4 regions of the Ewingella allii genome follow, and region 1 is predicted to be linked to each of the others. Evidence: predicted binding sites of a transcription regulator. Region 1 holds the regulator's gene; each other region holds the start of a gene.

What was found. The regulator PurR, encoded in region 1, represses purine synthesis genes. The targets are predictions, from matches to a motif close to CANGCAAACGTTTGCNTG.
Region 2: the regulator PurR is predicted to act here: its motif matches at 2,039-2,056, upstream of cvpA (colicin V production protein).
Region 3: the regulator PurR is predicted to act here: its motif matches at 6,234-6,251, upstream of purE (5-(carboxyamino)imidazole ribonucleotide mutase).
Region 4: the regulator PurR is predicted to act here: its motif matches at 1,450-1,467, upstream of purT (formate-dependent phosphoribosylglycinamide formyltransferase).

Annotation. Positions count from the first base shown of each region.
Region 1 covers NZ_JAWUDN010000001.1:677,295-684,564, reverse strand. Annotated here, with positions in the region: gene SBO83_RS03335 (alkene reductase) at 1-133, shown strand, start outside; gene gloA (lactoylglutathione lyase) at 325-732, shown strand; gene rnt (ribonuclease T) at 823-1,536, shown strand; gene SBO83_RS03320 (Grx4 family monothiol glutaredoxin) at 1,627-1,980, opposite strand; gene SBO83_RS03315 (NlpC/P60 family protein) at 2,465-3,331, shown strand; gene cydH (cytochrome bd-I oxidase subunit CydH) at 3,532-3,807, opposite strand; gene purR (HTH-type transcriptional repressor PurR) at 3,958-4,983, shown strand; gene punR (DNA-binding transcriptional activator PunR) at 5,041-5,946, opposite strand; gene punC (purine nucleoside transporter PunC) at 6,106-7,270, shown strand, end outside.
Region 2 covers NZ_JAWUDN010000009.1:53,622-60,891, forward strand. Annotated here, with positions in the region: gene folC (bifunctional tetrahydrofolate synthase/dihydrofolate synthase) at 1-1,043, shown strand, start outside; gene dedD (cell division protein DedD) at 1,036-1,854, shown strand; gene cvpA (colicin V production protein) at 2,125-2,616, shown strand; gene purF (amidophosphoribosyltransferase) at 2,648-4,165, shown strand; gene SBO83_RS17660 (UbiX family flavin prenyltransferase) at 4,305-4,877, shown strand; gene argT (lysine/arginine/ornithine ABC transporter substrate-binding protein ArgT) at 5,217-5,999, shown strand; gene SBO83_RS17670 (histidine ABC transporter permease HisQ) at 6,166-6,852, shown strand; gene SBO83_RS17675 (ABC transporter permease) at 6,849-7,270, shown strand, end outside.
Region 3 covers NZ_JAWUDN010000002.1:201,676-208,945, forward strand. Annotated here, with positions in the region: tRNA gene SBO83_RS07635 (tRNA-Arg) at 58-134, opposite strand; gene SBO83_RS07640 (L-lactate dehydrogenase) at 294-1,205, opposite strand; gene folD (bifunctional methylenetetrahydrofolate dehydrogenase/methenyltetrahydrofolate cyclohydrolase FolD) at 1,388-2,254, shown strand; gene ybcJ (ribosome-associated protein YbcJ) at 2,283-2,504, shown strand; gene cysS (cysteine--tRNA ligase) at 2,602-3,993, opposite strand; gene ppiB (peptidylprolyl isomerase B) at 4,280-4,774, shown strand; gene lpxH (UDP-2,3-diacylglucosamine diphosphatase) at 4,786-5,508, shown strand; gene SBO83_RS07670 (tRNA-(ms[2]io[6]A)-hydroxylase) at 5,528-6,139, opposite strand; gene purE (5-(carboxyamino)imidazole ribonucleotide mutase) at 6,322-6,831, shown strand; gene purK (5-(carboxyamino)imidazole ribonucleotide synthase) at 6,828-7,270, shown strand, end outside.
Region 4 covers NZ_JAWUDN010000001.1:554,349-561,618, forward strand. Annotated here, with positions in the region: gene SBO83_RS02710 (YoaH family protein) at 1-64, shown strand, start outside; gene purT (formate-dependent phosphoribosylglycinamide formyltransferase) at 160-1,338, opposite strand; gene cspE (transcription antiterminator/RNA stability regulator CspE) at 1,565-1,774, shown strand; gene dbpA (ATP-dependent RNA helicase DbpA) at 1,995-3,377, shown strand; gene yebF (protein YebF) at 3,541-3,906, shown strand; gene SBO83_RS02735 (S9 family peptidase) at 4,055-6,109, shown strand; gene exoX (exodeoxyribonuclease X) at 6,174-6,836, opposite strand.

The DNA.
Region 1 (7,270 bases):
GTTTGGCCGCAGCTACATTGCAAACCCAGACTTGGTTGAACGTCTGAGAAACCATGCACCACTGAACGAACCACAGCCAGAGACTTTCTACGGCGGCGGCGCTCAGGGTTACACTGACTACCCGACGTTATAAAAACCGCGAGTCGCAATAAAAACGGCGAGTTCTTATAAAACGAAGAGTAACTAACGGGTTGGTTTAAAAGCCATTAGTGCAAAAAATCGACCCTTGCGGCAGCCGCCCCTCCGGCTGCCGCTTTTTTTGCCTGAATAGCGAATATCAGTTAGTCTGTTATCTATTACTTACCCCTGCATTCAGAGGAATTTATGCGCTTACTTCATACCATGCTTCGCGTTGGCGACCTGCAACGCTCAATCAGTTTCTATACCGATGTTTTGGGCATGCGCCTGCTGCGTACCAGCGAAAATACTGAATACAAATACTCTCTGGCCTTTGTTGGTTATACCGATGAAAGCGAAGGTGCAGTGATCGAACTGACTTACAACTGGGGCGTCGAAAGCTATGATCTCGGCACGGCCTATGGTCATATCGCTCTTGGCGTAGATAACGTTGCCCAGACTTGCGAAGACATTCGTAAAGCCGGTGGTAACGTGACGCGCGAAGCCGGCCCGGTGAAAGGCGGTTCTACCATCATCGCTTTCGTCGAAGACCCGGACGGCTACAAAATCGAGCTGATCGAATCTAAACATGCGGGTCAAGGTCTGGGTCACTAATCCCGCCTTCCGCTATCAAGGGCGCATAAGCGCCCTTTTTTGTTGCCCTTTTTTCCTCCCCTCCTGCAACTGACAGAAAAATTTGTCATAATGCCGGCTGAATTCGATGAAGATAAGAAACTAATGGCCGAGAATAGTGACATTAACGCCCTGAGAGGCCGATTTCGTGGTTTTTATCCCGTAGTTATCGATGTTGAAACCGCAGGATTTAACGCCCAGACCGATGCGCTGCTAGAAATTGCCGCCATTACGTTAAAGATGGATGACGAGGGTTGGCTGGAGAGCGACGAAACGTTGCATTTCCACGTCGAGCCTTTCGAGGGTTCCATTCTGGTACCGGAGGCGCTGGCCTTTAACGGCATAGACCCGACCAACCCCCTGCGCGGCGCGGTGAGCGAATATGATGCGCTACACGCGATTTTCAAAGCCATTCGCAAGGGAATGAAAGAGCAGAACTGCAATCGGGCGATCATCGTGGCGCACAATGCCAACTTCGATCACAGCTTCCTGATGGCTGCCGCAGAGCGCGCCGGGCTGAAACGCAACCCTTTCCACCCTTTTGCCACTTTCGATACCGCCGCACTCAGCGGATTGGTGCTCGGACAGACGGTGTTGGCGAAAGCCTGTATCAGCGCCGGCATGGTGTTCGACAGCAGCCAGGCGCACTCGGCGCTGTATGACACCGAGCAGACGGCCAAGCTGTTCTGTGAACTGGTAAACCGCTGGAAGCGTCTTGGTGGCTGGCCACTGCCGGTGGGCGATGAGACTGCAGCGCCGAGCGAGACAGACAGTCAGGCTGAATAAGTGGGCTTGGCGGAATTCGACAGATAAAAAAAGAGCGGCTCAGATGGCCGCTCTTTTTATTTGCTCTGCTATTACAGCGGGAGCCTGAAATTACTCAGGTTGCTGCTCTTCAGAAGATTTGTATTTCTCAGCAGTTTCTTTGATCAGCTGCTGTAGCTCACCGCGCTGGTACATTTCAATCACGATGTCGCAACCGCCAACCAGCTCGCCGTCTACCCACAGCTGCGGGAAGGTTGGCCAGTTAGCATATTTTGGCATTTCAGCACGGATATCTGGGTTTTGCAGGATATCAACGTAAGCGAAACGCTCACCACAGGCAGAAAGAGCCTGAACCGCCTGAGCAGAGAAACCGCAGCTTGGCAGCTTAGGTGAACCTTTCATGTACAGAAGGATTGGGTTTTCGGAAACCTGCTTCTGGATCTTTTCAATAGTTGGTGTGGTCATTTCTTGCTTCCTCAAGCCAAAGCTGGCTGTCACGGTCATTACTCATTATGCGCAGGCTGCTTATGGGAACCCGCAGCCTTTGTCGCTTGTCTTCTATTGTAACGATGGCTGGCATGGGATAAAAACGCCATTTTTTGCAGGGTTTTTCTCCACTGCGCCATGCATTATTCAACTGCCTGTGCCATTTTTATTAAAATGCCTCACAGGTCGCAAAAATAAACAGTCATTCAGAATAACATTTTTGCCTAACAAATTTAACTGCCGAATGAGCCTTCCGCACGGCATAGAGCATTATTTCAACTCACTGAAATATGGTGCTTTTAAAACCGTTTAATGACTATTTTCTCAGCATTTAAAATGCTATTAACTTTTTCTCACAATATGATCTAGAATCGAGGCATTTCGTGCTGTTTTGTCCGGTTCATTTGGGCAATACTCTGACATCTATGATGTTTAACTTTGGGCCAATATTGGTAACGACGCCATGCGTTTATTGATTACGCTTTCCGTACTGCTATTTACCCAGCTATTTCTTAATTTGGCGCACGCAGCGCCAAACGCTAACGTTTCCGCCGATCATAAGAAAAGCCACGTGAGTCAGGCTAAACCCGATGAGCGCCGAAAGCGAAAAGCCGTGGCCAAGACCAGTAAAAAGTCCAAGGCAGAGCCGGTAAAAGAAGAAAAAACCAAAACCAGTAAAACGAAAGAATCGAAAGAAACGAAAAAGGCCGCACCGGCCAAGCTTGCTCACCATCAGCGAGCTGAAAAGAAAATCACCAAAGTCGCGTTACGCAAAACCGAAACCAAAAAAGAAAGTCGAACGCTGGCCAAGAACGAAACCAAAAAGAACGGCAAAAAAGCTTACGGGCGTCACCGAGGTGACAAAGACGTTCTGGCAAAAAACAGTAAACCCATAACATTAAGCGCCGCGCACAAAAAACGTTACCAACACGCGCAGCAAACAGCGATGACCAAGTTGATGCATCAGGTTGGCAAACCTTATCGCTGGGGTGGGACTTCACCGAATACCGGATTTGATTGCAGTGGTTTAGTGTATTACGCCTATAAAGATTTGATTCGCATTAAAATGCCGCGCACCGCTAACGAAATGTACCACCTTCGTGACGCGGCGCCGGTTAAACGCGGTGAACTGGAGAGTGGCGATTTAGTCTTCTTCAGGATCAGCAAGCGCGGCGCAGCAGACCACGTGGGCGTGTATCTCGGCAACGGCAAGTTTATCCAGTCACCGCGAACCGGTGAAGATATTAAAATCACCTCCTTGGGTGACGATTACTGGCAAGATCACTATGTTGGCGCGCGTCGCGTCATGACGCCTAAAACGATTCGTTAAGTCGGCCCCACCGCTAATCAGTCACTGAATAGCATTTAACGAAACGCTTATGAAATTGTTGAGTCAAATTCGAGCACAGCAAGACGAAAACAAAAAGGGCGATCCCAGTGATGGGGTCGCCCTTTTCTCTATTTATTTAACTTTTCTAACTAGAACCGAACACGGTTTAACGCGCCTAAGCCCTACTCGGAATGAGAGGATTAGTGCATTACCGCCGTGAAGCTAAAGGCCAAAATCATTGCCAATGCGCCGACTGTCGTGATCAATGCGAATTTCAGATTGCTGTCCATGAAAACTCCTTGTGGATCAAATGCGGCCACGCCGTAAGCCATACAGTTTGTGTGCCAAAGCAGTTTCTCACAGTTTCCCGCTAAAATCTCGTGATCATTCCCTGCCTTAACAAGACTTTTTACTTCCCCTTTTCCGCGATATAAGAGAAAATTCGCGGTTACCACGCTGCGTGCCGGTCGATTCATCCCGATGTTCTTTCAGACAGCTGTCCTTTTCTGAAAAACCCACCAACGATTTCACTGCGCTTTTATTGTTCAGCAGTCAAATCCACGCAAGCAAACGATTAACATAATGCTAACGTGCCAGAGCACGTCGGTACAGGAGTCATTCTTTTCATGGCAACGATAAAAGATGTCGCAAAGCGGGCTGGCGTTTCCACCACTACCGTGTCGCACGTCATCAATAAAACACGTTTCGTCGCCGAAGAAACTAAAGCCGCCGTGCAGACTGCCATTAAAGAGCTGCACTACTCGCCTAGCGCCGTGGCTCGCAGCCTCAAGGTTAATAACACCAAGTCTATCGGCTTGTTGGCAACCTCCAGCGAAGCGCCCTACTTCGCCGAAGTTATCGAAGCCGTTGAAAATAGCTGCTTCGCCAAAGGCTATACGCTGATTTTATGTAACTCGCACAATAACCTCGATAAGCAACAGGCCTATCTGGCGATGCTGGCGCAAAAGCGCGTCGACGGCTTATTGGTGATGTGCGCCGAATACCCGGACGCCCTGTTGGACATGCTCGAAGAGTATCGCTCCATCCCTATGGTGGTGATGGACTGGGGCGAAGCGCGCAAGAATTTCACCGACAGCATTATTGATAACGCCTTTGAAGGCGGCTACATGGCCGGGCGCTATCTGATTGAACGCGGTCATCGCGATATCGGCGTGATCCCCGGCCAGCTAGCCCGCAACACCGGCGGCGGTCGCTTCCAGGGCTTCGTCAAAGCCTTAACCGAAGCCAATATTCCGCTGCGCGAAGAGTGGGTAGTGCAAGGGGATTTCGAGCCGGAATCCGGCTATCAGGCGATGCACAAGATTTTGATGCAGAAGCAGCGCCCGACCGCCGTTTTCTGCGGCGGCGACGTGATGGCGATGGGGGCAATCTGTGCCGCTGACGAAATGGGCCTGCGCGTGCCGCAAGACATTTCGGTGATCGGCTATGATAACGTGCGTAACGCGCGCTACTTTTCTCCAGCCCTGACCACCATCCACCAGCCGAAAGAGCGTCTGGGCGAGATGGCCTTCACCATGCTGCTCGACCGTATTGTCAGCAAGCGCGAAGAGTCGCAAACCATCGAGGTTCATCCGAAACTGGTTGAGCGCCGCTCAGTGGCCGACGGCCCGTATCGCGACTATCGTCGTTAATAGCGCGCCGCGAATAAAATAGTGAACCGACCAACGCCTGCTCCCATGCAGGCGTTTTTAATTGCGCAACCACTCCTGATTCATGGTTTCACTGTCGCCGAGATAGTCCAGCAGCCACGCCAGCGCGGGCGACTGATTGCTTTGGTCCCACGTCAGGCAGCAGGCGCTTTCCGGGAAATCCGTAGCCAGTTGCAAAACGCGAAGCTTATCCTGCTCGAGCCATTTATCCACCATATGGACGGGCATCATGCCGACACACAGCCCCGCGCACAGGCACTCAATGGCGCAGGTCCAGTCCGGCACCACCAGCCGACGCTGATTATCCAAGGTCCAGGTATCGCGCTTGGGTAAGCTACGCGAGGTGTCTTCCAGACATAGCGCGGGGTACTCTCGCAGCTGGTCGTCAATCAGCGGCGCGGGCAACGCCGCCAGCGGATGGCTCGGGCTGACCACGCAGTGCCAATCCATAAAGCCCATGTCGCGAAAGCTAAAACGCCCGCCGGTGGGCACCGCGCGGGTGGCGCCGATGGCGACGTCAGCGCGGCCATCAACCAGCGCATCCCACACGCCGTTGAACACTTCGGAATGAATAATCAGCTCGGTGTCCGGGAAGGTGCGATAGAAATCCGTCACTAGCCGCCGCGCCCTTTCTGGCTTAACTATACGGTCAACCGCCACGCTGAGCTGGCCGCGCCAGCCATTTGCCACCTGCTGGCACTGGCGGCGGGTCGCCATCATTTTTTTGATAAGCAACCGCGCATCCTCGACAAAAACCTGCCCGGCCGGGGTTAATTCCACATCGCGATGGCGGCGCTCAAACAGCGGCACGGCCAGCCACTGTTCCAGTTGGCGGACGGTATAACTCACCGCCGAGGGCACGCGGTGCAGCTCCACGGCTGCCGCGCTAAAACTGCCGGTGCGCGCCACGGCGTCTACCACTTCTAACGAGTATTCTGACCACATTTCATTCGCCCCCGGCTTGCTTTCAATATTTTTGATAGAACACTGCAAATATTAGCGTTTCACAACGCCTTTACCAAACACTTAAACTTCTCAGGAGTTTTCCTGCATTTGTTTGCCACCACGTAACGTCATTGATACATCGCATCTAAGAAGAGAAAAATGAAACCCTCCTTTGGATTTATGCTCTACCTCGCCGGGCTGAGTATGCTGGGCTTTTTAGCCACCGATATGTACCTGCCTGCATTCAGCGCGATGCAAACCTCCTTAGTCACCACGCCGGGCCTGATCAGCGCCAGCCTCAGTATCTTCTTAGGCGGCTTTGCCATTGGCCAACTGGTCTGGGGGCCACTCTCCGATCGCATGGGTCGCCGCCCGGTACTGATTGCCGGACTGACGCTGTTCGCGCTGGGCTGTCTGGGGATGCTGTGGGTTGAAAATATTTATCTGCTGCTCGGTCTGCGCTTCCTGCAAGCCATCGGCGTGTGTGCTGCGGCAGTGAGCTGGCAGGCGCTGGTGGTTGATCGCTACTCGTCTGAAGTGGCGAAACGCACCTTTGCGACTATCATGCCGCTGGTCGCGCTCTCTCCAGCGCTCGCCCCGCTGCTTGGTGCATGGGTGCTTAACCATTTCGACTGGCAGGCCATTTTTGCCCTGCTGTTGGCCGTCGGCGTGCTGTTGCTGGCCTTCTCTTTCCGCATTAAAGAAGCCAAAAAAGCCAGTGGCGAGAAAAAGGCTGACAACATCAGCTTCTTCCGCCTGATGGCTTCGCCAGCGTTTAGCGGCAACGTGATGATTTACGCTGCGTGTTCGGCCGGTTTCTTTGCGTGGCTGACGGGTTCACCCTTTATTTTGAGTGATATGGGTTACACGCCGGGAGTGATTGGTCTGAGCTATGTTCCGCAGACAATTGCATTTTTGGTGGGGGGCTTCGGCTGCCGTTTGCTGATCGCCAAAATTGACGGCAACCGCATTCTGCCTTGGCTGCTGGCGGGTTACACCCTGAGCGTCGTGGCGCTTTATCTGGTGGCAGCCCTGACTCACGCCACGCTAATCACCCTGCTCATTCCCTTCTGTTTAATGGCTTTGGTGAATGGTGCGTGCTATCCAATTGTTGTAGCAAATGCATTAATGTCATTTCCTGCTAATACAGGCAAGGCTGCTGCACTGCAAAATACACTACAATTAGGTTTGTGTTTTGTTGCCAGCCTGTTGGTTTCCACTTTTATTGCCCTGCCACTTCTGGCCACGGTGACGGTAATGCTTGGCACCGTTGTCTTGGTTGGACTGGGATTTTTTATGGCCAAAAAAGGTGAGAAACAGGCGA
Region 2 (7,270 bases), on a different contig from region 1:
GCGTTGGGGTCTACAGCTCTCCTCATTTGGTTCGCTACACCGAGCGGGTCAGAATTCAGGGCGAAGAGCTGCCAGAACAAGCACATTGCCAATCTTTTGCTACGCTTGAAGCCGGTCGAGGTGATATTCCTCTAACCTATTTCGAGTACGGCACCGTCTCCGCTTTGCAGCTGTTTAAGCACGCCAAACTGGACGTGGTTATCCTCGAAGTGGGCCTTGGAGGGCGACTTGACGCCACCAATATCGTGGATGCCAATGTTGCTGTCGTAACCAGTATCGCGCTGGACCACACTGACTGGTTAGGGTCAGACCGCGAAAGTATTGGCCGCGAAAAAGCCGGCGTGTTCCGTGGTCAAACACCCGCCGTGGTTGGCGAGCCTGATATGCCGCAGTCGATTGCTGACGTGGCCGCAGAGAAGGGTTCCGAGCTGTATCGCGTGGGTGAAAACTGGCGCTACGCCGTGGAAGGCGACAGCTGGAGCTGGCAGGCCGTCGAGGGCAAGTCACTGGCTAATCTGCCGATGCCCAACGTTCCGCTCGCCAATGCCGCGACGGCGCTGGCGGCCTTGCACTTTAGTAAGTTAGAGGTTGCCGAAGAGGCGATTCGCTGTGGCTTGCAGCAGGCACAGTTGCCGGGCCGTTTCCAGACGGTAAGCGAGTCGCCGCGTCTGATTTTGGATGTGGCCCATAACCCACACGCCGCGGCATATCTGGCTGGGCGTTTATCCGAATTGCCACGCAATGGCGGGAAAGTGCGCGCGGTAGTCGGTATGCTGCATGATAAAGATATTGCAGGTACCCTGGCTTGCCTCTCGCCACAAATTGATTTTTGGTACTGCGCGCCGCTCGAAGGGCCGCGCGGTGCCAGTGTAGAAGAACTTTCTGTGCATCTGACGCAAGCGTATCAGTTCACGGATGTGGTTTCCGCCTGGCAGCAGGCGATGCAGGATGCTGATAGTCAGGATATTGTGATTGTCTGCGGATCATTTCATACCGTAGCGCACGTGATGGCTGCTTTAGACGCGGGGAAAACCAGTGGCTAGTAAGTTTCAAAATCGTCTGGTCGGAACGGTTATTTTGGTGGCGCTCGGCGTGATCATTTTGCCCGGCCTGCTCGATGGCAAGAAAAAGCATTATGAAGATGAATTTGCGTCCATTCCGCTGGTACCGAAGCCGGGTGACGCGCCAGAACAAGGGGACGTGCCGCCGCCGGTGACGCAATCTTTGCCAGCCCAGCCGCCGGAAGGCGCGAGCGAAGCCGTGAAGGGGCAGGGGAATATCGCCTCGCAGCCTGCCAATAGCGGTCAGGAATTGCCTGATGACACCGATGCACAGCCGGATGAGCCGGTGGTCGCGCCAGTCACCAAGCGCCCTGAGCAGCCGAAAGCGACGCAGCCGACGCATCAGACCCAAACCAAGCCGAAGACCATTGAGCCGAAGCCAATGGTGGAAGCGAAACCGGTTGAGAAACCAAAGCCGGTCGAAAAGCCGAAACCAAAACCGGTTGAAACCAAACCGGTAGAGCAGCCGAAGGCGGTTGAGCAGCCAAAAGCGGCGGAAGCGCCGAAAGCTGAAAGCAAGCCGCAGGCGGAAGAGAAAGCGCCAAGCGGTCAGGCTTATATTGTCCAGCTCGGTGCGTTGAAGAATGCCGCCAAGGCCAGCGAGATTGTCGCTAACCTGCGCCTGTCGGGCTACCGCGCTTACACTGTGCCAAGCACGCCGGTGCAGGGGCAGATCACGCGCGTCTTCGTCGGGCCAGATGCTTCGAAGCAAAAACTCGAGGCTTCTCTGCCGCAGCTAAACCAGATCAGTGGGTTAAGCGGGCAGGTGCGCTCTTATAGCGCAGGCAAATAAACCTGCATTTTTGCCGCTCTGGTTGCGCCAATAATTGGGTTTAAATCTTAAGAAATAATCGGAAAGGGCACGCGTTTTGTGCCCTTTTTCTATAAGATTCTGAGGTCGGAATTTTATAGGTTTCTGCGATGATTGAGGTTTTTTTCATCGCTGTTAATAATTTTCCTAACCCGCAGATTTCCCCTACGCAAACGTTTTCTTTTTCTGTTAGAATTCGCCGCGAAATGGATAGGAGACGGGTTTTACTGGTCTATACATTGGAATACGTTAATGGTCTGGATTGATTACGTCATTATTGCGGTAATTGGGTTTTCTGCTTTAGTTAGCCTGATCCGGGGTTTTGTTCGCGAGGCCTTATCACTGGTAACCTGGGCTTGCGCCTTCTTCGTTGCCAGCCATTATTACCCCTATCTCGCCATCTATTTCACACGTTTCGAAGATGAATTAGTTCGAAACGGGATCGCAATTGCCATCTTGTTCATCGCGACGTTGATCGTAGGTGCAATTGTCAACTATGTGATTGGTTCACTGGTTGAGCGAACCGGGTTATCCGGCACAGACAGAGTGCTAGGCGTGTGTTTCGGCGCACTGCGTGGCGTACTGATTGTTTCCGCGATGCTGTTCTTCCTGGATACCTTTACCGGCTTTTCACAAAGTGAGGACTGGAAACAGTCTCAGTTGATCCCACAGTTCAGTTATATCATCAGGTGGTTCTTTGACTACCTGCAGAGCACGTCGAGTTTCTTGCCAAAACATCTCTAGTTTTTGGCAGCGCTGATGAGGAAAAGACAACATGTGCGGTATTGTCGGTATCGCCGGTTTTGCGCCGGTAAACCAGTCGATTTATGATGCGTTAACGGTGTTACAACACCGTGGGCAAGATGCTGCGGGCATCGTCACCATTGATGCTAATAACAACTTCCGTTTACGGAAAGCCAATGGTCTGGTGAGAGATGTATTCGAAGCACGCCATATGCAACGCTTGCAGGGCAACATGGGTATTGGGCATGTTCGCTACCCTACGGCTGGCAGTTCCAGCGCTTCAGAAGCTCAACCTTTCTACGTCAACTCACCGTTCGGCATCACCTTGGCCCACAACGGTAACCTGACCAACGCTCACGAATTGAGAAGTAACCTGTTCGAAGGCCAACGCCGCCACGTTAACACCACTTCTGATTCTGAAATTCTGCTCAATATTCTGGCCAGTGAACTCGACCGTTTCCAGCACTACCCGCTGGAAGCTGATAATGTGTTTGCTGCCGTATCCGCCATGAACCTGAAAATCCGCGGTGCTTATGCATGCGTCGCGATGATCATCGGTCACGGCATGCTGGCGTTCCGCGACCCGCACGGGATCCGCCCGCTAGTTATCGGTAAACGCACTCTGGAAGATGGCCGCAATGAGTACATGGTGGCATCGGAGAGCGTGGCGCTCGACACCTTAGGTTTTGAGTTCCTGCGCGACGTCGCGCCGGGCGAAGCGGTGTACATCACCGAGAAAGGCCAGCTGTTCACCCGCCTGTGTGCTGAAAACCCTCAGTACAACCCATGTCTGTTCGAATACGTCTATTTTGCGCGTCCGGACTCCTTCATCGACAAGATTTCCGTTTACAGCGCACGTGTTCGCATGGGCGAGAAGCTGGGCGCGAAAATTGCTCGTGAGTGGGAAGATTTGGATATCGACGTGGTCATTCCTATCCCGGAAACCTCTTGCGATATCGCGCTGGAAATCGCCCGTATCCTCGACAAGCCTTATCGTCAGGGCTTTGTGAAGAACCGTTATGTCGGCCGTACCTTTATCATGCCGGGCCAGCAGGAGCGCCGTAAGTCGGTGCGCCGCAAGCTCAACGCAAACCGCGCTGAGTTCCGAGATAAAAACGTGCTGCTGGTGGATGACTCCATCGTGCGTGGTACCACTTCTCAGCAAATCGTTGAGATGGCGCGCGAAGCCGGGGCGAAACGCGTTTATCTGGCCTCTGCGGCACCTGAGATTCGTTTCCCGAACGTTTACGGTATCGACATGCCAAGTGCCAACGAGCTGATTGCTCACGGTCGCGAAGTCAGTGAAATCAACCAGATGATTGGCGCCGACGCGTTAATCTTCCAGGACCTGAGCGATCTGATTGCGGCAGTAAAAGAAGATAACGTGGATATCGAGCAGTTCGAATGTTCCGTGTTTGACGGCGTTTACGTTACCAAAGACGTGGATCAGAACTACCTCGAATATCTCGAAGCCCTGCGCAACGACGACGCCCAGGCGTTACGCGGCCAGCAGGAAGCTGAAAATCTGGAAATGCACAACGAAGGCTAAGTTTCGCCAAGGTAAGCTCTAACAGAGATATGCCAAGTTGTCGCCGCTATCACGCACCCGTCCAATTCATCTTGGGCGGGTGCGTTTTTTTATGTCAGTATTGGCGCTGAATTCAGTGCAACTTTTCAGAGGCAGTCTCATGAAACGACTTATTGTCGGCATTTCCGGCGCGAGTGGCGCAATTTTTGGTGTTCGACTTCTTCAGGTGCTGCAAAGCGTGCCGGAGATCGAAACCCATCTGGTGATGAGCAATGCCGCCCGCCAGACTTTAACGCTGGAAACCGATTTGACGCTGCGCGACGTGCAGCAACTGGCCGACGTCGTCCATGATTCCCGTGATATTGCCGCCAGCATCTCTTCTGGCTCATTTCGCACCGGAGGGATGGTTATCCTGCCGTGCTCGATTAAAACCCTATCTGGCATCGTCAATGGCTACACCGACGGCCTGCTGACCCGCGCCGCCGACGTGGTGCTCAAAGAGAGCCGCCGTCTGGTGCTCTGCGTGCGAGAAACCCCGCTGCACCTTGGGCATTTACGCTTGATGACGCAAGCCGCCGAGCTTGGCGCGGTGATCATGCCGCCGGTGCCGGCGTTTTATCATCGCCCAACCAGCGTCGATGACATCATCAATCAGACCGTGAATCGGGTCATTGATCAATTTGACATAGAGCTGCCGGAAGATCTTTTTGTTCGATGGCAGGGCAGTCGCTAGTCGTTCTTCACCATTTACGCCCACCTTTTGCACAAATTGATAACATTGCACCAAAATCAAACATTGCCTGTTTCATTTTGGTGCATTTTTATTGCAATCTGTTCCTGTGCTTTATTCATCTTGCTGATTTGCAGAACTATCTTGATGCATTTTTAATCGCATCGGGCGAGCAATGACCGGTTAACCCAGCCGAGACACAATAGGCATGAAAACTGCATAGTAAAATCAGGGGGATTCATATTCCCCGCCTGATAAATAAGCTGCAAACATAATAAAAAGACGTTCAATCACAACAGAAACGACCAACCACAACAGACGATTAATGACTGAGGCTAATGTATGAAAAAGTTGTTCAAAGTTCTTCCTCTGGTTTTGGTTTTAGCCAGCGCAAGTAGCGCTTTCGCAGCTGCTCCGACAGCAATCAAGATCGGCACAGACCCGACTTATGCCCCGTTTGAATCCAAAGACTCCAGCGGCAAACTGGTTGGCTTCGACATCGATTTAGCCAATGAGATGTGCAAACGCGCAGAAATCAAATGTACTTTTGTCGAAAGTGACTTTGATGCGCTGATCCCATCGCTGAAAGCCAAGAAAATCGACGCCATCATTTCTTCACTTTCGATTACCGAAAAACGCCAACTGGAGATCGACTTCACCGAGAAACTCTACGCGGCTAACGCCCGTCTGATCGCGCCAAAAGGCACCAAGCTGGTTCCTACTCTGGACGCGCTGAAAGGCAAAAACGTTGGCGTGCTGCAAGGCTCAACGCAGGAAGCCTATGCTAACGCCGAGTGGCAGCCAAAAGGTGTGAACGTGGTGGCTTACCAGAACCAAGACCTGATCTATGCAGACTTGGCTTCAGGCCGCCTTGACGCCGCATTCCAAGACGAAGTGGCAGGCAGCGAAGGCTTCCTGAAACAGGCTCCGGGTAAAGATTACGTGTTCGCTGGCCCATCAGTGAAAGATGACAAATTCTTTGGCGTGGGTACCGGTATGGGCCTGCGTAAAGACGATGGCGACCTGAAAGCCGCGTTGAACAAAGCCTTTGACTCAATGCGTAAAGACGGAACTTACGACAAACTGGCGAAGAAATACTTCGACTTCAACGTCTACGGCGACTAACTCTTAGCCTGATGATGCTCGCGGCCTGCCGTCAGGGTAGGCCGCACTCAGCCATAAAATTGTATTTTTGGTCTGTATAAAAGTTGTCTGTATCACAGTTGTCTGCGTAACAGTGTCAGCATAACGATAACCTGCGACAGATGTCGGTCAAAGACAGGAAAAAAGCATGCTATATGGGTATTCCCAAGTCATCATTCAGGGCACTTTAGTTACGCTTGAGCTGGCGATCTCCTCAGTTCTGCTGGCGGTGGTTATCGGCCTTATCGGTGCCGGTGGCAAGCTCTCAAAAAGTCGTCTGATTTCCGGGATCTTCGGCTGCTATACCACGCTCATCCGCGGTGTGCCGGACTTGGTTCTGATGTTATTAATTTTCTACGGGTTACAAATCGTCCTCAACAGCCTGACGGAATCACTGGGCATGGCGCAGATTGATATCGATCCGCTCAGCGCCGGTATCATCACGCTCGGCTTTATCTATGGCGCTTACTTCACCGAAACCTTCCGTGGGGCCTTTATGGCCGTGCCGCGCGGGCAAATTGAAGCAGCCACCGCCTTTGGCTTCAGCGGCGGGCAGATTTTTCGCCGGATCCTGTTCCCCGCCATGATGCGCTTTGCTTTACCGGGCATTGGCAACAACTGGCAGGTTATCCTCAAGGCTACCGCGCTGGTCTCCCTGCTTGGCCTGAATGACGTGGTGAAAGCCACGGTGCTGGCGGGCAAGGGCACCTATCAACCTTTCTATTTCGCCATCGTTGCCGGGGTGATTTATCTGGTGTTTACCACGGTTTCTAACGGTGTGCTGCTCTGGCTGGAACGCCGCTATTCGCTGGGTGTGAAGAGGGCGGACCTATGATTGAGATCCTGCAACAATATGGCATGTCGCTGCTCTACAGCGATGGCTACCGTTTTACCGGGCTGGCGGTGACGCTGTGGCTGCTGATTAGCTCAGTGGTAATGGGCGGGCTGCTGGCGGTGCCGATGGCCGTCGGGCGCGTGTCGTCGAATAAATTTATTCGTCTGCCTATCTGGCTCTACACCTATGTGTTTCGCGGCACGCCGCTCTATGTGCAGCTGCTGGTGTTTTACTCCGGCATGTACAGTCTGGAGATCGTGCGCGGCACGGACTTCCTCAACGCCTTCTTCCGTAGCGGCTTGAACTGTACGATTTTGGCGCTGACCCTCAACACCTGCGCCTACACCACCGAGATTTTCGCCGGTGCGATCCGCGCAGTGCCGCACGGCGAGATTGAGGCTGCCAATGCTTACGGCTT
Region 3 (7,270 bases), on a different contig from region 1:
AAGACACTTGGGTTAAAACAGGTTGGAATGGAGCTGACGTAACACTTTGATTTGAAATGGTACGCCCTACAGGGCTCGAACCTGTGACCTACGGCTTAGAAGGCCGTTGCTCTATCCAACTGAGCTAAGGGCGCATTGCAGTCCCGGATGGGAGCGTTGCGGACTCGGATTATACGGGCAGACCGCGGTGAGTCAATGGCTTTCGAACTCACTGCTTAATGACTGAACAATTTGCCATAACTTATCGATCATTCAGCGCTCTGCCCTTTTTTTAGCTGCAAAATCAATCAGTACTATTTTTCTGAATTGATGGCGGCGGAAATCACGCGGGATGAGGCGTGGTAGGCGATATTTTCATAGGCCGTGAGTTCTGGCATCAACGTTTGCACTATGCCGCGTTTGCCGATAACCGCCGGCTGGCCGATGTACACCTTGAGGTTCTCATCCCACGCCGACACGGGATAGACGCTGTTGGCATCCGACAGTATGACGTCCACCAGCCGTGCCGTGGCGGTGGCGATGCCAAAGCTGGTCCAGCCTTTGCCTTGGAGAATATCCCAACCGCCGCCGCGCACTCTATCGTCCATTTGCGCCCAATCTACGTCGCGATCCCCTGCCAGTTCGGCTACCGGGCGGCCGCCGAGGCGTACGGTGCTCCAGGCGACAAACTGCGATTCGCCGTGTTCGCCCAGCACGTAGCCCGTCACGCTTTTTGGGTCGAAGCCGAAGAACTCCCCCACCACGCGCTTCATGCGAGCGGTGTCCAGCGAGGTGCCGGTGCCAAATACCTGACTGTGCGGCAAGCCGCTGGTCTGTTGGATGATTTGCGTAATGACGTCGCACGGATTGGTGATGTTGAGGATGACACCACCAAAGCCGCTGGCAATCACCTGCGGAATGACTTGTCGAACTGCCGCACGCGTTTCGGCCAGCTCTTCCAGCCGGTCTTCGCGCAGCAAGGTTTTTGGCCCTACGGCGACCACCAGCACGTCGGCGTCGTGCAGCTCGCCATAGTCATTCGCCACGACTTTTACCCGCGAAGAGACCAGCGAGGCCATGTCACGCAGCTCTAATGCCTGACTCGCGGCCTTGGGCTGGTTTTCATCGAGCAGGACGATGACGTCACACAATCCTTGTGTAACCAGTGAAAAAGCGACATCGGCGCCGACATGGCCCGCACCAACAATACCTACTTTACGTACCATCTTGTTTTATCCTTATTATTTTGATGTTGTGCCCTCTTAAAATAGCTATTTTTTAGCCACAAGTCGTAGCAAAACTGTGGCTATTTTATCGATGAAGATCATTCAACGCCTGACAGCGCCCCTCGCTTCTGCCAAAATAGCGCCATCCCCCTGCATTTACTCATTGATGGATTTACTCCCTAATGTCAGCAAAGATTATTGACGGTAAAACGATTGCGCAGCAGGTCAGAAGCGAAGTTGCGGAAAAAGTAAAACAACGCCTGGCGGCCGGAAAACGTGTACCTGGCTTAGCCGTTGTTCTGGTGGGTGAGAACCCCGCCTCGCAAATTTATGTGGCCAACAAGCGTCGCTCTTGCGAAGAAGTGGGCTTCCTGTCGCGCTCTTATGATTTGTCGATGACCACCACCGAAGGTGAGTTGCTTAAATTGATTGATGAGCTGAATAATGACAGCGATATTGATGGCATTCTGGTGCAATTGCCGCTGCCGGCGGGCATCGATAATGTCAAAGTGCTGGAAAGTATTCGTCCAGACAAAGACGTGGATGGCTTCCACCCTTATAACGTTGGCCGCCTGTGCCAGCGCGCGCCGACCCTGCGCCCATGCACACCGCGCGGTATTGTGACTCTGCTCGAGCGTTATGGCATCGAGACCTACGGCCTGAATGCCGTGGTGATTGGCGCGTCCAACATCGTCGGCCGTCCAATGAGCATGGAGTTACTGTTGGCGGGCTGCACCACCACCGTCACCCATCGCTTCACCAAGAACCTGCGTCATCACGTTGAACACGCCGATCTGGTGGTGGTTGCCGTCGGTAAACCGGGCTTTATTCCGGGTGAATGGATAAAACCGGGCGCAATCGTGGTGGATGTCGGTATTAACCGGCTGGAAAATGGTAAAGTTGTCGGCGATGTGGAATTTGATGCCGCCGCCGAGCGCGCTTCATTTATTACACCGGTGCCGGGCGGCGTAGGCCCGATGACGGTCGCGACGCTGATTCAAAATACCTTGCAGGCTTGTGAGGAATACCACGACATCAGCGCCAACTAAAAATCTGTAATTGATAAGTCAGGAATACATGGAAACTTTTTATCTCGAAAAACACCCGCACGTTGAACTGTGCGACCTGCTCAAGTTTATGGGCTGGTGTGAAAGCGGTGCCGCGGCCAAAGCCGTGATCGCCGAAGGTCAGGTGAAGGTCAACGGGCAGGTAGAAACCCGCAAACGTTGCAAAATTCTCGCCGACCAACAGGTCGAGTTCGCCAGCAGCAAGCTGGTAGTCAAAGCCTCTGCTGAATAAGCTCGGCTAAGGCAATAAAAAAGCGCGGTGGAGAAATCCAACCGCGCTTTTTTTGATTTTTGAGCATTGCCCGGGGGCAAAATGACAAGTAAATAGCCTATTTGCGGCGCCAGGTGGTTCCGGCTGGGCCATCTTCCAACACAATACCCATCTCATTAAGACGATCGCGAGCCTTGTCCGCCATCCCCCAATCTTTGCTGGAGCGGGCGTCGTTACGCTGTTTGATCAGTGCTTCAATCTCAGCCACTTCGTCACCGTTGTCTGCCTGAGCGCCAGATTGCAGGAACTGCTCTGGGTCTTTCTCAAGCAGGCCCAGCACGCCAGCCAGCTGACGCAGTTCAGCCGCTAAGCCATTGGCTGCATTGATATCTTCCGCTTTCAGACGGTTTATGTCGCGCGCCATGTCGAACAGCACGGAGTAGGCTTCCGGGGTGTTGAAGTCGTCATCCATCGCATCACGGAAGCGCGCCACAAAGGCTTCGCCACCGGCAGGTTTTGCCGCCGCGTCGGTGCCGCGCAGCGCGGTGTAGAGACGCTCCAGCGAGGTACGCGCCAGTTTGAGGTTATCTTCGCTGTAGTTCAGCTGGCTGCGGTAGTGTGCAGACATCAGGAAGTAGCGCACGCTTTCGGCGTCGTAGTATTTCAGCACATCGCGCACGGTGAAGAAGTTATCCAGCGATTTCGACATCTTTTCGCGGTCAATCATCACCATGCCGGAGTGCATCCACGTGTTCACATACGGGCCGTCGTGAGCACAGGTAGACTGGGCGATTTCGTTTTCATGGTGTGGGAACATCAGGTCAGAACCGCCGCCGTGAATGTCAAAATGCTCGCCTAGCTGCTTGCAGTTCATGGCTGAACACTCAATGTGCCAGCCCGGACGGCCTTCGCCCCATGGAGAAGTCCAGCTCGGTTCGCCCGGCTTGGACATCTTCCACAGCACGAAATCCATTGGGTTGCGTTTGACGTTGGCTTCAACTTCCACCCGCGCACCGGCCTGCAGCTGCTCGAGATCCTGACGGGAAAGCGCGCCGTAATCAGCATCGCTTTCCACCCAGAACATCACATCGCCGTTAGAGGCCACGTAGGCGTGATTGCGATCGATAAGCTTCTGCACAATGTCGATGATTTCAGCGATGTGGCCCGTGGCGCGCGGCTCTGCGTCTGGAGGCAGGATACCCAGCGCGGCGAAATCGGCGTGCATCTCGGCGATCATGCGGTCAGTCAGCGCGGTGAAGCTCTCGCCGTTTTCCGCTGCACGTTTGATGATTTTATCGTCAATATCGGTGATATTACGCACATACTTCAGCGAATACCCGGCATAACGCAAGTAACGCGCCACCACGTCAAATGATACGAAAGTACGACCATGACCAATATGACAGAGGTCGTAAACAGTTATCCCACACACGTACATACCGACTTTACCGGCATGAATTGGCTTGAATTCCTCTTTTTGGCGACTCATGGTATTAAAAATCTTAAGCATCAGGCTATTCCGTGTGTTGGGCATAGAAAACGTCAATTGTGGTCATAATATAACGAAAATGATTTCACCGAAACGGCATAAGCCGCCGCAGAGCGGCTTTCTCTTGGTTACATTGTTATAAAGTAACATTTAATGTTAGGGCTAAGCCGATTCTCAGGCAACCCTTGTTCGTAAAGCGAGCAACTAAAACCCACGGCTGACGCCTGCTTTTGAGTTGTGGTATAAGAAAAGGCTATATTGGGGGCTCACACTGAGAGCACACATCAACATAAGCAGGATGATTATTATGGTTACCTTTCACACCAACCACGGCGACATTGTTATCAACACCTTCGCGGATAAAGCGCCAGTTACCGTTGAAAACTTCCTGAACTATTGCCGTAAAGGCTTCTATAACAACACCATTTTCCACCGTGTCATCGACGGTTTCATGATCCAGGGCGGCGGTTTTGAGCCAGGCATGAACCAGAAAAACACCGATGCGCCGATCAAAAACGAAGCGAATAACGGTCTGAAAAACACCAAAGGCACGCTGGCTATGGCCCGTACCAATGACCCGCATTCAGCTACCGCGCAGTTCTTCATCAACGTGACAGACAACGACTTCCTGAACTTCCGTGGCGAAAACGCACAGGGTTGGGGTTACTGCGTATTCGCAGAAGTCACCGACGGTCTGGACGTGGTTGAGAAAATCAAAAAAGTAAAAACTGGCCGCAGCGGCATGCACCAGGACGTTCCGCAAGAAGACGTGATCATCACTAGCGTTACCGTTAGCGAATAACCGTCGTCTTAATGGCAACGTTTTTTATTGCAGATATCCATCTATGCGCACAAGAACCGGCAATTACTGCCGGTTTTCTGCGTTTTTTGCGTGAGGATGCGCCGCAGGCCGACGCACTTTACATCCTCGGCGACCTGTTCGAAGCCTGGATTGGCGATGACGATCCCGAGCCGCTGCACGCCAAAATCGCCTCATCACTCAACGACTTACATCAGCAAGGTGTGCCCTGTTTCTTCATCCACGGTAATCGCGATTTTCTGCTCGGACGCCGCTTTGCCCGCGCCAGCCTGATGCAGCTATTGCCGGAGAAGAAAGTGCTGGAGCTGTACGGCCGCCGGGTGCTTATTTTGCACGGCGACACCCTGTGCACCGACGACGTGGGTTACCAGAAATTCCGCAAAAAAGTGCATAACCCGCTGATTCAGAAGTTGTTCCTCGCCCTGCCCCTCAAGTGGCGTTTAGTCATTGCCGCCAAAATGCGCGCCAACAGCAAAGCATCCAATAGCGGAAAATCGTTAGAAGTGATGGACGTCAACCCGCAAGCGGTGATCTCCGAAATGGAAAGCCACGGCGTTGAGTGGATGATCCACGGCCACACGCACCGCCCCGCCGTCCACGATGTGCCGCTAGACGGCAAAACCGGGCATCGCGCCGTACTGGGCGCATGGCACGAAGAGGGATCGATGATCAAAGTCAGCGCCGAGGGCGTCGAGCTGATCACCTTCCCATTCTGAATAAACTGATGAGTAGAAGTTAGACCGGCACGCCACTGTGGAAGCGGAACTGCTCATCCGGCGACAGAATTAACTCCGCTTCAATGCGCCCGAAAGACTGTACCCGCTCGCTAATATCTTCCCCCGCGTACTGCTGCGCCAGCTCCAGATAATCCGTGAAATGGCGCGCCTCGGAGCGCAGCAGCGAGGTGTAGAAGCGCGACAGGGTTTCATCAAGATGCGGCGCGATTTTGGCAAAACGCTCGCAGGAACGCGCTTCGATATAAGCCCCGATAATCAATCTATCCACCAGAATATTCAGCTCATCGTGATGGCGCGAATGCTTGATCATGCCGCTGGCATAGCGCGACGGCGACAGCACGGTATAGGGAATATTGCGCTGTTGCATGATCTCCACCACCTGCTCGAAGTGGTGCAGTTCCTCACGCGCCAGGCGGGCGGCGCAGAACAGCAGCTCGGTGCGCTCGACGTATTTGGTCATCAGGCTCATGGCGGTGGCCGCCGCCTTCTTTTCACAGTTGGCGTGGTCAATCAGCATGATCTCTTGATTCTCCAGCGCCACGTCCACCCACCGCGCCGGGGTTTCACAATGCAAAAAATCATAAATCGGAGCCAACAAAGCCTGGGTCATAAATCAGTTTCCAGTTCATTTATTTAGAATCGTATTGATATGGATTATACAAATCTCGCGCTGACTTCTCACCATAAAACCGACGGAATCCCGCGACGCAACCGTTTTCCTCGCCAGTTGAGCATGATATGATTTGCGGCCTCTGCGCGTTACTTACTGATTATCACAGGAGCATTACCGACATGTCATCCAACGTTACCCCAGCCAAAATCGCGATTGTTATGGGGTCTAAAAGTGACTGGGCGACCATGCAGTTCGCCGCCGAGATCCTCACGACGCTGAATATCCCTTTCCATGTCGAAGTTGTTTCTGCTCACCGCACGCCAGACAAACTGTTTAGCTTTGCTGAACAGGCGTCTGCCAACGGGTTTGATGTGATTATCGCCGGAGCCGGTGGCGCAGCCCACCTGCCGGGTATGCTGGCGGCCAAAACGCTGGTGCCAGTGCTTGGCGTGCCGGTACAAAGCGCCGCGCTGAGTGGCGTTGATAGCCTCTATTCTATTGTGCAGATGCCGCGCGGTATCCCTGTGGGTACGCTGGCTATCGGCAAAGCCGGAGCCGCCAACGCCGCGCTGCTGGCCGCGCAAATTCTGGCGCTGCACGACGCGCAGATTGGTCAAGATATCGCCGCATGGCGTCAGGCGCAGACTGACGAAGTGCTGAACAATCCCGATCCTCGGGAGGAAGCATGAAGCCGGTTTGCGTACTCGGAAATGGCCAACTCGGCCGCATGCTGCGTCAGGCCGGTGAACCTTTAGGCATTGCCGTTTACCCAGTCGGGCTGGACGCTGAACCGGAAGCCGTGCCTTTTCAGCAGAGCGTGATCACCGCTGAAATCGAGCGCTGGCCTGAAACCGCCTTAACTCGCGAGTTGGCAACCCACAGCGCCTTTGTGAACCGCGACATTTTCCCGCGTTTGGCCGACCGCCTGACGCAAAAACAGTTACTCGACCAACTCGGTTTAGCCACCGCCCCTTGGCAGTTGCTGATTGACGCCGCCGAATGGCCGCAGGTCTTTTCCCAGCTTGGCGAATTAGCCATCGTCAAACGCCGCGTCGGCGGTTATGACGGTCGCGGCCAGTGGCGCTTACGTGCTGGGGAAGAGCAGACCCTGCCCGCCGACTGCTACGG
Region 4 (7,270 bases), 120 kb from region 1:
CGAAATTCGCACCAAGCATCAGGGCGACCGCGTCACCGTCATTTTTGATGACGAAGACGAATAATGCCTAGCCGGGCTGAGAAGCCGGGCGCAAGAGATACAAAAACCGGGTCCTTCGCAGGCCCGGTTTTTTTGCATTCAACTTCAGCAGATAAAGGTTTAGCCCTTAACCACCACCGCCGCCGCGGCTTTCTTGGCGGTTTCGACGGCTTCTTCCACGCTGTCGCCGATAGACAGCGCCACGCCCAGACGGCGTTTGCCACTGATTTCTGGCTTACCGAACAAGCGAACCTGATTCGAGCCAACCAAGGCATTTTCCAGCCCGCTAAAGGTGACATTGTTGCTGGTCAGCTCAGGCAAAATCACCGCAGAAGCCGACGGGCCGAACTGGCGAATCTGGCTGATTGGCAGGCCGAGGAAGGCGCGCACGTGCAGAGCGAACTCTGACAAGTCCTGAGAAATCAGGGTCACCATGCCGGTATCGTGAGGGCGCGGGGAGACTTCGCTGAACACCACGTCATCGCCGCAGATAAACAGCTCAACCCCGAACAAACCCTTGCCACCCAAGGCTTTCACCACGCTTTCGGCGATATCTTTGGCGCGTTGCAGCGCCAGCTCGCTCATTTGCTGTGGCTGCCAGGATTCGCGGTAGTCGCCATCTTCCTGACGATGGCCGATTGGCGCGCAGAAGTGAATGCCGTCCACCGCGCTGATGGTCAGCAGGGTAATTTCGAAATCAAACTTCACCAGACCTTCCACAATCACGCGACCGCCACCGGCGCGGCCACCTTGCTGGGCGTAGTCCCACGCCTGCTGTAATGTCGCTTCGCTGCGGATCAGGCTCTGGCCTTTGCCGGAGGAACTCATTACCGGCTTGATGATGCACGGGTAGCCAATTTCATCGACGGCGGCGCGGAAAGCGGCTTCGTCGTCGGCGAATTTATAAGTAGAGGTTGGCAGCTTCAGGGTTTCAGCGGCCAGACGGCGAATGCCTTCGCGGTTCATAGTCAGGCGCGTGGCTTCGGCAGTCGGCACCACGTTGTGGCCTTGTTTCTCAAGCTCAACCAGCATGCTGGTGGCGATAGCTTCAATCTCAGGCACGATGAAATCAGGGCGTTCGCTCTCAATAAGCTGCTTCAGCGCCTCGCCGTCGAGCATGTTGATCACGTGGCTACGATGGGCAACCTGCATGGCGGGAGCATCGGCATAGCGGTCAACGGCAATCACTTCCAGACCAAGACGCTGGCATTCAAGGGCGACCTCTTTACCCAACTCGCCGGAACCCAATAACATGACGCGAGTCGCGCCGGTGCGCAGTGCAGTACCAATGGTTAACATAGCTTCGTACCCAGATCTGTGGTGGTTGAAAAGGTGTGCTGATGGCGCATTCATAGGCCAAATTCGCCGCCCTGTGAGCAGTTCGGGCGCATTATAACGGAAAAAAAAGGCGACGAAAACGATTGCGCGGCAAAGAGTGCGATTTGCGTGAGGCGGCTGAATATGCGTTAATATCACTGCACTCGCGATCGAGGCGGATGCTTTTAAAATAGTAAAGGATATAAAAATGAGTAAGTTAACTGGTCAGGTCAAGTGGTTCAACGAAAGCAAAGGTTTCGGTTTCATCACTCCGGCCGACGGTTCTAAAGACGTTTTCGTGCATTTCTCCGCAATTAACAGCGATGGTTTCAAAACGCTGGCCGAAGGTCAGAACGTTGAGTTCACCATTCAGGACAGCCCACGTGGCCCGTCCGCTGCTAACGTTGTTGCACTGTAAGTCTTACAGCAAAAACGCCTGAGCGTCTTGACCTCGGGGCAGTGACAGACAATCTGTCGCTGCGCAGCATGAAAAACCCGCCTAGTGCGGGTTTTTTTGTGCATGACGTTCGCTGAGTAAGGCGGGCAGGCCGTCTCTCTGTTATCATTTAGCCCAAATCATGGCGCCGTTTTTTCCGTCGCTGCCCCGAATTTTCTGCCTTATATAAAGAGTTATCGCCTTGAGCACGCATTCATTCTCCGTCCTGCCACTGCCCGCCGAGCAGCTATCTAACTTGTCCGAGCTGGGTTATGCCGAAATGACCCCCATTCAGGCCGCGTCTTTACCGGCTATCCTGCAAGGGCAGGACGTCCGCGCCAAAGCCAAAACGGGCAGCGGTAAAACGGCCGCGTTTGGCATCGGGCTGCTGGATAAAATCACCGTCGGGCAATTCGTGACCCAGTCGCTGGTGCTCTGTCCAACCCGTGAACTGGCCGATCAGGTCAGCAAAGAGCTACGCCGTCTGGCACGCTTCACCCAGAACATTAAAATTTTGACCCTGTGCGGCGGCCAGGCTATCGGACCTCAGCTTGAGTCTCTGGTGCATCCCGCGCATATCATCGTCGGCACGCCGGGCCGTATTCAGGAGCACCTGCGTAAAGGCACGCTTAAGCTGGATCAGCTGAAGGTGCTGGTGCTGGACGAAGCGGATCGCATGCTGGATATGGGCTTTAGCGAAGATATCGAAGACGTAGTGAGCTACGCGCCGCAAGATCGCCAAACCCTGCTGTTTTCCGCCACTTATCCGGAAGGCATCGAGCGCATCAGCAACAAATTCCAGCGTCAGCCGGTGAAAGTTGAAATTGAAGGCGAAGATGACATTGCCGACATCAAGCAAGTATTCATCGAAACTGACCGCAACCAGCGTCTGGCGCTGCTCACGGCGGTGCTGTATCAGCACCAGCCAGCTTCCTGCGTGGTGTTCTGTAACACCAAGCGCGACTGCCAGGAGATTTACGAAGCACTGGCAGGCAAGGGCATTAGCGCGCTGGCGCTGAATGGCGACCTCGAGCAGCGCGACCGTGACCGCGTATTAGTGCGTTTCGCCAATGGCAGTTGCCGCGTACTGGTGGCGACCGACGTCGCCGCGCGCGGTTTGGACATCAAACAGCTGAGTCTGGTGATCAACTATGAGCTGTCGTTTGATCCGGAAGTCCACGTCCACCGCGTAGGCCGTACGGGCCGTGCAGGCACCAGCGGCTTGGCGGTGAGTCTGGTCACGCCGCAGGAGATGGTGCGCGTTCACGCGCTGGAAGATTACACCCGTCAGGCCGTGGTTTGGCAGCCTGCCGCGCAGGTCATGTCGGCAACGCCAGTGGCGCTGGACCCAGAAATGGCCACCCTGTGCATCGACGGCGGCCGCAAAGCCAAGATCCGTCCCGGCGATATTCTCGGTGCCTTGACGGGTGATGCCGGGCTGACGGCGGCAGAAGTGGGGAAAATCGATATGTTCCCGGTTCACGCCTATGTAGCGATTCGCCAGAAAAGCGCCAAGAAAGCCCTGCAACGCTTGCAGGAAGGCAAAATCAAAGGCAAAAGCTGCAAAGCCATTATCCTGCGATAAGCCAGCAGCCGAGAAATAAGTTCGCGCCGCCGCCATGTTAACGTTGTGTTATGATCTTGTCATAGATTAACATGTGCCTGTTAAATATGACCCTGCATTAAGCAAGGATATCGCTTAATGCAGCGTTCGGTCAGGGACAGAATCCGCATTCGGGAGGCGAAACGTGAACAAATTAATTCTTAGCGCAGTGGTGGCAGTAGCAGGATTGAGTGGCGCAGCGCAGGCCGCGCAGACCTCGGAGCAGCAAAGTCGCACCATAACCATCGCGCCTTGCAACAATGCCAGCAAGGATGAAGTGGCCGCTCTGGTAAAACGTGATTTTCTGCAAAACCGTATTACCCGTTGGGACGAAGATAAAAAACTGCTCGGCACCTCAACGCCGGTAGTGTGGATCTCCCCCGACAGCATTACGGGCGACAGCGCCAACTGGAGCGTTCCGGTGAAAGCGCGCGGTAACCGCGCTGAGAAAACCTATCCGGTAACGCTTAACTGCCAGATTGGCCAGATCACCTACGGCACGCCGCACTAATTCTGCTTAAAGCGCCTCGGCACCTTGCCCGACGGCGCTTACTCTTGCTGTTTCCTGCTCCCCACCTCGCTTGCCCGCTTAGTGCTTGGTTTCGCAAAATAAACCTGTCACTCTGCATAAACCTTCAAGAATATTGAGAGAAAGCCTGATGATCACACCTCCAAAGGCTGAAAAACGCCCTAAAACGCTATCCATCCACGGTGAAGACCGTGTCGATAATTACTATTGGCTGCGTGACGATGACCGCGCCAACAGCGACGTGCTGAGCTATTTGCAGGCGGAAAACGCCTATACCGAACAGGCGCTGTTACCCCATCAGGCGCTGCGTGAAACCCTGTATCAAGAGATGGTAGCGCGCATCGCGCAGCAGGACCACTCGGTACCTTATGTCAAACACGGCTACCGCTATCAGACCCGCTACGAGCCGGGCAATGAATACGCGATCTATCTGCGCCAGCCAGCCGCCGAGAGCGAGCAGTGGCAGACGCTGATTGACGGCAATGAGCGCGCCAGCGACAGCGAGTTCTACACGCTGGGCGGTCTGGATATCAGCCCAGACAACAAGCTAATGGCCGTCTCGGAAGATTTTCTCTCTCGCCGCCAATATGACATTCGCATCAAGAATTTGCAGGATGAGAGCTGGAACGATGACCTGCTGAAAAACACCGCAGGCAGCGAGTGGGCCAACGATTCCCAGACTCTGTATTACGTGCGCAAACATAAAAAGACCCTGTTGCCGTATCAGGTTTACCGTCACACCGTCGGCACTGATCCGAAAAACGACCAACTGGTGTATGAAGAGAAAGATGACACTTTCTACGTCGGTCTGGATAAAACCACCTCCGACCAATATGTGATTATTCATCTCGACAGCACCACCACCTCCGAAGTGCTGCTGCTAGACGCCAACGACCCGCAGGCCAAGCCGCAGGTATTCGTGCCGCGCCGTAAAGACCATGAATACGGGCTGGACCACTACCAGGGCCATTTCTACATTCGCTCGAACCGCGACATCGCCGCGCCAAAAGACGGTAAAAACTTCGGTTTATACAAAAGCGCCGATAACAACGAAGCCAGCTGGCAGACGCTGATCGCCCCGCGCGAGGCGGTGATGCTGGAGGGCTTTAGCCTGTTCCGCGGCTGGCTGGTGGTGGAAGAGCGCGAGCAGGGGCTGACCAACCTGCGCCAGATCCACTGGGCGACGGGTGAAGAGAAGTCCCTAAGCTTTGATGACCCGACCTATGTGACCTGGCTGGCCTACAACCCAGAGCCGGACACCGCGCTGCTGCGTTACGGCTACTCCTCAATGACCACGCCAAGCTCGCTGTTTGAGCTGAATCTGGACACTGGCGAGCGCAGGCTATTGAAGCAGCAGGAAGTGAAAGATTTCGACGCGGCCAACTACCGCAGCGAGCGCGTTTGGGTAACCGCGCGCGACGGCGTGAAAGTGCCGGTTTCGCTGGTATACCGCCGTGATACCTTCAAACCCAACAGCAACCCGCTGCTGGTCTATGGCTACGGCTCTTACGGCAGCAGTATGGACCCGGCATTTAGCGGCAGCCGCCTGAGTCTGTTGGATCGCGGCTTTGTCTTCGCTCTGGCGCACATTCGCGGCGGCGCAGAGCTGGGCCAGCAGTGGTATGACAACGGCAAGCTGCTCAATAAGATGAACACCTTCCACGACTTCATCGACGTCACCAAAGAACTAGTGGCCGAGGGCTATGGCGAAGCCAGTCAGGTTTATGCCATGGGCGGCAGCGCCGGCGGCTTGCTGATGGGCGCGGTGATTAACCAGGCCCCGGAGCTGTATCGCGGCATAGTGGCGCAGGTGCCATTTGTTGACGTGGTGACCACCATGCTCGACGAGTCTATCCCGCTGACCACCGGCGAGTATGACGAGTGGGGCAATCCGAATGACAAAACCTACTACGACTATATTCTGCAATATAGCCCGTACGATCAGGTGAAGGCGCAGGATTACCCCAACATGCTGGTGACCACCGGCCTGCATGATTCTCAGGTGCAATACTGGGAACCGGCCAAGTGGGTAGCGAAGCTGCGTGAGTTGAAAACTGACGATAACCAGCTGCTGATGTACACCGATATAGATTCCGGTCACGGCGGCAAGTCGGGGCGCTTCAAGGCTTACGAAGACATTGCGCTGGAATATGCTTTTGTTCTGGCACTGGCGGGAAAGTCGTAATTCAGTGAGTTAATAGCGCGGCCTTTTCGCGATGAAAGGGCCGCGTGACGTCAGCAAGTTTTTATTACTTCTCCAGAAAATGCTCAATGCTAAAGCGCATATCGCCGCTTAAATCTTTAATCGACTTCAACATCCAGCGCAGATAATCCGGGTCTTGCAGCGCGATATCTTCAATCTTCTGCCCACGGTATTTACCAAACTTCAGTGTCCGCAACAGGGTCGGACTGTTGCTTATCTCGAGCATTTTCTCCACGCTCCAGCCTGAATCCGCAATAATTCGCTTGAGCAGCGCGGCGGTGACATAGCAGTCATACAGGGCGCGGTGCGGGTACAGGCCCTCGGGAACAGTGACGTCGAGCTTCAGGGCGTAGCGCAGATACTGGTTGCTGTAACGAATATTCGGATAGAGCGCCTGTGCCAGCTTCAGGGTGCAAATCCACTGCCCGTGCATCTCAGGCAGCACGCCGCGATCGAAAGCCGCATTGTGCGCCACGTAATACTGGCTGCCGTGATACTTGCCGATGACCGCCGCGATGCGCGGTTTGCCGTCGACCATCTCTTCGGTGATGTGGTGGATGGCCATCGCCTCATGGCTAATCGGCCGATCTGGGCTTATCAGGTCGCTCATCGGCTGCACAATCTCGCCGTCTATCAGGTCGACGGTGGCGATTTCAACAATGCCGCCGTCCAGGCCACAGGTTTCCGTATCAATTACCCGGAATGTCATACCGATTCTCCTGTTTGGTTCTTATTAATGAGCAAGCTTCTCAATGATCAAAGTGTAAAGGATAGGTGGCCCCTGACCAACCCTCCGCACTTTTCTGCGGATGGCCCTAGCGGAGAACAACATGCCAGCAGATAGCGGTGATGGCGCTGACGCAGAGGGTAAATAAACAAAAAAACCCGCTATCAGCGGGTTTGTATCAATACGAAACGGTGTGACTTAAATGACTCAAGAAACCGTTAAGCGGCTGCCTTTTTGGCTTTCTTATCAGCTTTTTTCTCAGCTGGCGTTTTCAGCGGCTTCTTCTTCGCATTCTTTTTGCTATCCATTCCTTTACTCATGGTGGCTTGCCTCTCTAAAGCTAGTGGATTGGGTTGCTCACCTATTTACTGCTTAATTCGCTCAACTTGCAATAGCGGGCGGCGAGGTTTCGCTCA